DNA from 2 places in the Phyllobacterium sp. SL163 genome. Region 1 is predicted to be linked to the other one. Evidence: riboswitches for the same ligand, from Rfam matches in the RefSeq annotation. Region 1 holds a riboswitch; the other holds the start of a gene.
What was found. A riboswitch is a leader RNA that binds a small molecule or an ion and turns the genes downstream of it on or off. The one in region 1 is predicted to bind cobalamin.
Positions count from the first base shown of each region.

Region 2: linked by a shared signal. The riboswitch ahead of cobU (bifunctional adenosylcobinamide kinase/adenosylcobinamide-phosphate guanylyltransferase) and the one ahead of ACP7B1_RS07790 (CbtB domain-containing protein) in region 1 are both predicted to bind cobalamin.

Region 1 is NZ_JAFCVE010000003.1:210,139-214,340, reverse strand. Features, by position in the region: gene copD (copper homeostasis membrane protein CopD) at 1-349, opposite strand, end outside; gene copC (copper homeostasis periplasmic binding protein CopC) at 349-720, opposite strand; gene ACP7B1_RS07795 (histidine phosphatase family protein) at 807-1,403, opposite strand; cobalamin riboswitch at 1,451-1,601, shown strand; gene ACP7B1_RS07790 (CbtB domain-containing protein) at 1,634-1,843, shown strand; gene ACP7B1_RS07785 (CbtA family protein) at 1,856-2,596, shown strand; gene ACP7B1_RS07780 (hypothetical protein) at 2,661-3,311, shown strand; gene ACP7B1_RS07775 (DMT family protein) at 3,477-3,827, shown strand.
Region 2 is NZ_JAFCVE010000004.1:276,426-280,627, forward strand. Features, by position in the region: gene cobN (cobaltochelatase subunit CobN) at 1-743, opposite strand, end outside; gene cobW (cobalamin biosynthesis protein CobW) at 758-1,813, opposite strand; gene cobU (bifunctional adenosylcobinamide kinase/adenosylcobinamide-phosphate guanylyltransferase) at 1,818-2,342, opposite strand; cobalamin riboswitch at 2,506-2,739, opposite strand; gene ACP7B1_RS11145 (cobyric acid synthase) at 2,891-4,202, opposite strand, start outside.

The sequences.
Region 1 (4,202 bases):
CGCGGCGTGGCGACAGAGCCAATGCGGGCAACAAAAGCAGGGCGGCGGCGACCTGTATCGCCCAGCCGCGGCCAACGCTTGTCTCAAACAGCACGTCCCGGATGGTTCCGAGATCGACGGCATCGCTCCAGCCCTGCCCGATCATTCCAGCCTGCAGCGGCAGCGCAGCAAAGATCGTTCCGATAGCCAGAAAGACCGCGATGACGCTCGCAGGACGCAGGCGCTCACCGATCTCCAGCGCCAGAGGTTTGGGCACAAGCAGTGCGAGATAGGCAAACGCGCCCCACAGGAACATCGTGGATGCATTGTGCACGAACCTGCACAGAACAAGCGTGGTCTCCAACCCCATCAGGGTTTGACGGTGAATGTATAGCTGCCCTTGGTCTTGTGACCGTCGGTGGAAAGTGCGGTCCAGTTCACGGTATATTCCCCCGACGCGAGGGGTGCCGACAGCGGAATGACCAGTGTCTTGTGGTCGTTGATCGACAGTTTGGCCTGTCCCGTCGATACGGTCGCCTTGCCCGGACCGGTGATCGTTGCGCCTGAAAATTTCAGGTTCAAACCCTCGGAAAACGTCAGATCGATCTCGACGGGCGAGACCTTCACGATGGCGTTTTCGGCCGGAACTGCCGATTCAAGATGGGCGTGCGCCAATACCTGCCCCAACAGGCCGGCATTGAGGACGGTTGCGACAGCAAAAATACGAATGAGCCGTGACATGAGAACTCCTGTGAGCGGGCGGATTTGACGGATCCGGAGAAAGGGTGTGACCGCGCGGCGAAAGCTAAGCCTGATTTTTGCCGGGATCATGGCAGAATCCCTGTTGGGCGCGGCGGCACGCAGGCGGCAGCGCGAAGCATCCACCGGCGGCCGTCGCTGCTCATTTCGGTACAGCTGCGCGGCTCGACATCGATGCGCCAAAATGCGGAATCCGGTGCCTGCAAGACGCTCAGAACAGCGGCGCGAATGACGGAAGCGTGCGTCACCACGATTGTGTGACCGCCATCATGCATATGCGCGCTCATCCAATCTGCAATCCTGACGAGAAAATCATGGATCGATTCGCCGCCATGCGGGGCCGAGGCGGGATTGTTCATCCAGTCCGTCACATCGTCGGGGTGGGCTTGGTGGACAGCGGCGAGCGTCCTCCCCGCCCATTTCCCGTAATCGATATCCGCCAACGCCGCATCGACAACGGATTCCAAACCCAGGGCATCGGCGGTTTGCCGGGCGCGCAGCGCCGGACTGGTCAAAACACGGTGCGCACGGCGCAAATGCCCGGCAATAGCCTGCAGGTTTTGGGCTTCCCCGGGTTCAAGCGCTTCGTCGGCGGGGAAAGCACCTGTGCGGACCGCCGGTGTGGCGCCATGGCAAACAAGGGTCAACCGCGTGGCTCTGGCCAAAATATCCCTCAAAACCCTCAGGAAAAAACCGGAAACAGCCCGCAGACCGTTCATTGACAGTCTGCGGCGCGCACAGATATAACCGTGCTGTTGCGAGTTTGGAAGCCGGTGAAATTCCGGAGCGGTCGCGCCACTGTAATTAATCAGTCCTTTTTCACTGATTGAAAGCCAGACCCTGGCCGCAACATCATTTATTCCGTTAGTGAACGCGTCATTCTGGGAGAAAATTCATGTCCGATATCGCTCTTACGCCGTCAGCAGGCGTCACGCCCATTCCTCTTGGCGAAGTCTTGCCGTGGGCCATTTTCGGCGGGCTGATTATGCTGCTCGCAATCTATTTCATTGGTGCGGAAGAAGGTGCGATGTCGCTCTTCTCGGGCATGTATGTGCACGAATTCGTTCATGACGGCCGCCATCTCCTCGGATTTCCCTGCCACTGAGGAAACAAAACAATGACAAGAGATCTTTTGATCCGCGGCATGATCGTAGGGGTCATCGCCGGGCTATTGGCGTTCGGGTTTGCCCGGGTGTTCGGCGAACCGCAGGTTGATCACGCCATTGCCTTCGAGGAAAAGATGAGCCAGGCGGCCGGCACAGCGGCTGAACCGGAGCTTGTCACGCGGGCGACACAGGCCGGCATCGGCCTGTTTACCGGCATTGTCGTCTACAGTGCCGCGCTTGGCGGATTGTTCTCTCTGGTCTTTGCCTTTGTGCATGGCCGGGTCAGTTCCCTCAGCCCGCGCAGTACGGCGGCCCTGCTGGCGCTCGCGGGTTTTGTGGCAATTGTTCTCGTTCCCTGCATCAAGTACCCGATGAATCCGCCTGCGGTTGGCAGCCCGGATACCATCGGGGCCAGAACGGAACTGTTCTTCGTCATGCTGGTGGTTTCGCTCGGTGCCCTTGCGGCGGCTGTGGGTCTGGCAAAGCGCCTTTATGCCCAGCACGGCGCATGGAACGCGATATTGATGGCCGGTGCCGCCTATGTCGTGTTCATTGCGCTGGTGCAATACTCGCTTCCCGCCATCAACGAAGTTCCCGAACAGTTCTCGCCGACCGTTCTCTGGAACTTCCGCGTCGCATCGCTGGGGATCCATGTGATCGTCTGGACCACGCTTGGTCTGCTCTTCGGCGCTTTGGCTGAACGGGTTCTGGCCGGACAGCGTCCGCGCTATCGCCTGCATGCGGCACGCTGAGCGCAGTCGCGCTATGCCTGAACGTCCTGCGGGCGTTCAGGCTTCCGCTGCCGATGGGACTGTCATGAGACCGCAACGCTTCGATATCCCTATGGGATGCCCGGCAGGCTGGTTCCTGGCTCTGGTCGCATGCCTGTTCATGCTGCAAACCGAAAGCGGATGGGCGCACCGCAGCAGCGCCGGTACCGATACGTCGGGCATTTCCATTCCAAGCCTGTCGCATGGTGAAATGGCGGTAATCGCTGACTACCGCAAGCCGATCCTCGATCTGGCGGCCCGCATGACCCGCACCGATGAGAAATTCCGGCGGCTGCTGAACTACACCAATATCCAATACAGCTATTGTCTCTGGGGCATGGTCCCCGGCAGTGTCACCGACGAGCAAAGCCCGTTCAATGCCTGTTCACACGCCTATCTTGCTGCGACGAAGGCTGTGCTTGTGTATATGCGTGACATGCCTGAACACCGGGACGCCGTCAGTGCCCTTGTCTCCGATCTCGATGCCACACTTGTGCGCAATGGCGGCTCTTTCGTTATGTGCCAGTATAGCGGCGATCCCTACAACACGGCTGATATCATCAGGCCGCGCTGGAGCGATGTGCCTGGACACCTGACCAGCCTGTTTTCCTTCCTGGGATTCGCGATACTGCTTGTTTCAGCGGTTTTTGCCGTCATCCATCTGACACGCCCGCCACGACAGCCTGTCAACACCTGATCAAGGCTATGGCCTTTAGGCCACACCGCGCATGTCTTGTCGCCAAACCCCGGATCGCCCTTTCCGCTGCGCGCGACTTGACGTAAGCCTGCTGACCGGATCGTTTTGACCGTTTGAACGTTACTGCATTCCCTGCCCCAAGACGCTTAGAGCCAAGGACACTTCATGCCCTCCTTTGATTATATCCGGCCCATCCTCCTGTTGCTCGGCTCAAATGTTTTCATGACATTTGCCTGGTACGGCCATCTTAAATTCGCGGACCGGCCGCTCTTTCTGGTCATCCTCATCAGCTGGATGATCGCCTTTGCCGAATACTGCCTTGCGGTACCGGCGAACCGCTATGGTCACGAGATCTATTCGGCCGCCCAGCTGAAGACCATCCAGGAAGTGATCACGCTTCTGGTCTTTGCCGGTTTTTCGGTGATGTATCTTGGTGAGAAAATCACCATCAACCACCTCGTCGGCTTCGCGATGATCTGCGGCGGCGCATTCTTCGTGTTCAAGGGTCCGCTTTAGGATCAAACGGCCGTGCACGTGCTCGATGGTGCAGACGGGAAGTATAGTTAGTCAGATAATTATAGGACCGACAGCGGGGAAAGACTACTTGCTATCTGCGGTGCGGCATCCGGTTTCGGCTATTTTCTGTAACTTCAAAGCATGGATAGGACCAATTTCAACCGGATTCACGGAAGCTCGCCGATCACCCCGCCCAGCATTCTTTGCCATGAAGGAAGTCATCAACAACGCGCCTCATTTATTTCTTGACTGTAATAATCATATTTATTAACAATGTGTGATATTTAGAATATTTAATACGCAGGATCCCATTCTCCCGGCCTGTTTCAAACGTAATGACGTCCCTTTTTCGTTTATCCCCGCATGGCTTGGCGA
Region 2 (4,202 bases), on a different contig from region 1:
GTGGCGATGGAAACCGGATCCTTCAGGCTGGAGACAAACACCGGCAGCGGATTGAGCCCCTTGGCCCGCAACGCATCAAGCAAAGCGGCAACGGGCTGGGTCTGGCCGCTCTGCACCAGCGCCCGGTAGAAGCAGATGGCAACGACAGGCGCCCCTTCGATCCAGTCATGGCGCATCTGTTCCAGCGAAGGTGCTGAGTTGCCGGGCCACCACAACCCCGCCTTGAGCAGGGGCGCGGCCTCCTGCGGCTTCTCGCCGGAAGAAATCAGCGCCGCGCAATAATCGAGGAAACGCTGGGCATTCTGCGCCCCGCCCTCCAGCAGATAATGCCAGAGCGCATCGCGGTCAGGCCGGGCGACGGTTGAAAACCGGTCGAGCCCCGGATCGGGCTTGTCGTCTCCCGGCAACACCGCGAGCTGCACCTTGTGGTTGACCGCGCAGGCATGCAGCGCTTCGAGGCCATAGGGCCAGTAGCTCTCGCCGCCGATCACCCGCACAACGATCAGCCTGGCATGGCGCGCCGTCCGCTCAACATAGGCATCGACCGACATCGGGTGTGACAGGCTCATCATATTGGCGAGGCGCAGCGAAACCGCACCATCGCCCTGCCGCCGTGCGGCGGCAAGGCTCGCCAGTTCCGTATCGGCGGCGGACAGAAACAACACATCTCCCGGCGTCTGGCCGAGGTCGATGGCCTCGGTGCCTTCAGCGATGGTGCCTTTCTGGGCAAGCAGGAGATGCATTCAGTATCCTATCGTCAGGCAGCAGCAGCGGCGGTTAGCGCCGATGTGATGGCGTCATTGTCGATGTCGTGCAGTCCGATGACGACGAGACGGGTCTGCCGCTCTTCACCGGGGTTCCACGCACGGTCGAAGTAATGTTCGATGCGCGTGCCGACGGCCTGCACCACCAGCCGCATCGGCTTGCCGGGAACATCGGCAAAGCCTTTCAGGCGCAGGATATCGTGATCGGCAATCACGGCCTTCAGCTTCTCGACAAAGTTTTTGGGTTCGGCCACCGGACCAAGCCCGACAACAAAGCTTTCGAACTCGTCATGGTCGTGCTCTTCGCCCGCTTCATGGTCCATTTCATGGTGCGACTTGCGGTTGGCAATGTCCTCTTCGGTGCCGACGCCGAGACCGAGCAGCAGTTCATTGCTGAGCTTGCCGAAGCTGGCCGACACCATGTTGAGCGAACGCGACGAACGGCTCTGCACATCGCCGCGCACGCCGTCGAGCTGCTTGTCGCTGATCAGGTCGCTCTTGTTCAGGACGATCAGGTCGGCGGCACGGATCTGGTCCTCGAACAGTTCTTCAAGCGGGCTGTCATGGTCGAGCGATTCGTCCTGGATGCGCTGGGCATCCACCTTGTCGTGGTCATCGGCAAAGCGGCCTTCGGACACGGCGGAAGCGTCGATCACGGTAACGACACCGTCAACCGTCACCTGCGTCTTGATCTCCGGCCAGTTGAAGGCTGCAACCAGAGGCTGCGGCAGCGCGAGGCCCGAGGTCTCGATGACGATATGGTCCGGACGGTCCGGACGGTCGAGCAGCTTGGTCATGGTCGGGATGAAATCATCGGCAACGGTGCAGCAGATGCAGCCATTGTTCAATTCGATCACATCCTCGTCCCGGCAGGCTTCGATGCCGCAGCCCTTCAGCAGGCCGCCGTCGACACCGAGATCGCCAAACTCGTTGATGATGAGCGCAATGCGCTTGCCATTGGCATTTTCGAGCAGATTGCGGATCATCGTGGTTTTGCCCGAACCGAGAAAACCGGTGATGACCGTTGCTGGAATCTTCTGACCCTGCATATTCCTATCCCTTCATGGTGAGCGGCAGCCCGGCTGCCACGAAATAGACTGTCGCCGCGGCCTGCGCCACGGCCTGATGGAGACGTCCGGCATGGTCGCGAAAATCGCGCGCCATGCGGTTCTCCGGTACAATGCCGAGACCCACTTCGTTCGAAACCAGAACGATCGAGCCTTGAAGTTTCGGCAGCGCCTGCACGAGCTGCCGTGTCTCGGCGGTGATATCGCGCTCGGCCATCATCAGATTGGTCAGCCAGAGCGTCAGGCAATCGACGAGGATCGCTTTTCCCTCGGCTGCAACCCCCTGCAGGGTATCCACCAGATCGAGCGGCTCTTCGATGGTGTGCCAGGATGAACCGCGCTGCGCCTTGTGCAGGTCGATGCGGACAGACATTTCCTCGTCCCAGGACCTGCCGGTTGCGAGATAAACGGGCTCAAGGCCGGAAGCCATGATCAGGCCTTCGGCAAAGCTGGACTTGCCCGAGCGGGCACCGCCGAGAATGAAGGTCACGCCGTGATTCAGCTGGGGCATCGCCGTCACTGCAATCGCGATGATCCGTCAGGTACGATCAAGCGGAATGCGGGCGGGGAAACGAGCGCGTATACAATGCGAGCAGCCATAACAACCTCCGTGCTGGGCCTGAAGGGACACGACCCTTCGGTTCTTGGGCAGGATTACCCCCGAGCGCTTCCTGGGAAACGCTCTATGACTGGCAGGTCTCCTGGCTCGCGGGTCACAGGATGAATGCCGCCTTCCCGGTTTCCCAGTGGCTGCCGTCTGCATATGCGTCAGGCTTTGCATTGATCCTCGCCGCTCTACAGTCGCGGGGTCGGCTGCGGTGAGGTCGCCCTTGAGGGTACGACCGTCGCATTCCCTTTTGATCCCTTGGCCTTTGGCCAATATGGGAACCAATCATGGCTGGGACGTTATTCACCCCCCACGGGAAATGTCAATGGAATCCGCACGGTTTGCCCAGGGAGTAGTGGGTGGTTCGACAAGCTCACCATGAGGGAGGTTGAGGATTGCAGGGAGCCTGTTCTGCAATCTCCGCGATTAGCATTGCAGCCCACCCATCCCCCTCATGGTGAGCTTGTCGAACCACGCAACGCGGCACATGCAAGCAGCGCATCCACATCCAGCACTGTTTCAAGCTCGGCGGCGATACTATCCAGCGCGGCGTCCACCCCGGCCTTGTAGTCGAATGCTTCAGCGGCAATGCCCATCGTGCCCAGCAGCGCGGCGCGAAACCGGTCCGCCCCGAAAAGCCCGTGCAGATAGGTGCCGAAAACCTTGCCGTCCGCCGATATGGCACCGTCGTCGACGCCGTTGATGCGCACGGCCGGGCGCGAACAGTCCGGGCCGGTCGTCCGGCCCAGATGAATCTCGTAGCCATCGAGCGGCAGGTTAAACGGCAGCGATTGCGCCGCCACATTGCGCACGGTCTTTTCCGGCTCCATCACCGTATCGATATCGAGATGCCCGAGCCCTGCCGTCTCCGTCACGCTGCCCTCGATGCCGTCGGGATCGCGCACGGTTCTGCCCAGCATCTGGAAACCGCCGCAGATGCCGATGATATGGCCGCCGCGCCGCCGGTGCAGGTCGAGATCCCTGTCCCAGCCATTCTCGCGGAAGCGCAGGAGGTCGCCGATGGTGGATTTGGACCCCGGAATGATGACCAGTCCCGCATCGGCAGGCAGCCGCTCGCCGCTGCGCACCATCACCACATCCACCTGCGGTTCGGCCATCAGCGGGTCGAGATCGTCGAAATTGGCGATGCGGTCGAGCACCGGCACGGCGATCTTCAGCGCCCGGCCCTCGCCCTTCACCAGACGCTCCAGCACGACGGAATCCTCGGCTGGCAGCCGCGCCGCATCCTTCAGCCACGGCACCACGCCGAATGACGGCCAGCCGGTGAACTGCGTTATGGCTTTCAGTCCGTCATCGAACAGCGAGACGTCGCCGCGAAACTTGTTGATGATATAGCCGGCGATCATCTCCCGGTCTTCCCGCTGCAGGATCGCATGGGTGCCGACGAGCGAGGCGATCACCCCGCCGCGATCGATATCGCCGACCAGAACGACAGGCACGTTGGCGCGGATGGCAAAGCCCATATTGGCGATATCGCCCGCCCGCAGGTTGATTTCAGCGGGAGACCCCGCCCCCTCGACGATGACCAGATCGGCACCTTCACGGACGATGTCCCACGACGCCATGACCGCATCGAGCAGCTGCGCCTTGAATGTCTGGTAATCACGGCCTTTGGCCTGGCCCCAGACTTTGCCCTGCACGATGATCTGGCTGCCGGTCTCCGACTGCGGTTTCAAGAGCACCGGGTTCATATGTACCGAGGATGGCACGCCGCAGGCGACGGCCTGCAGCCACTGCGCCCGC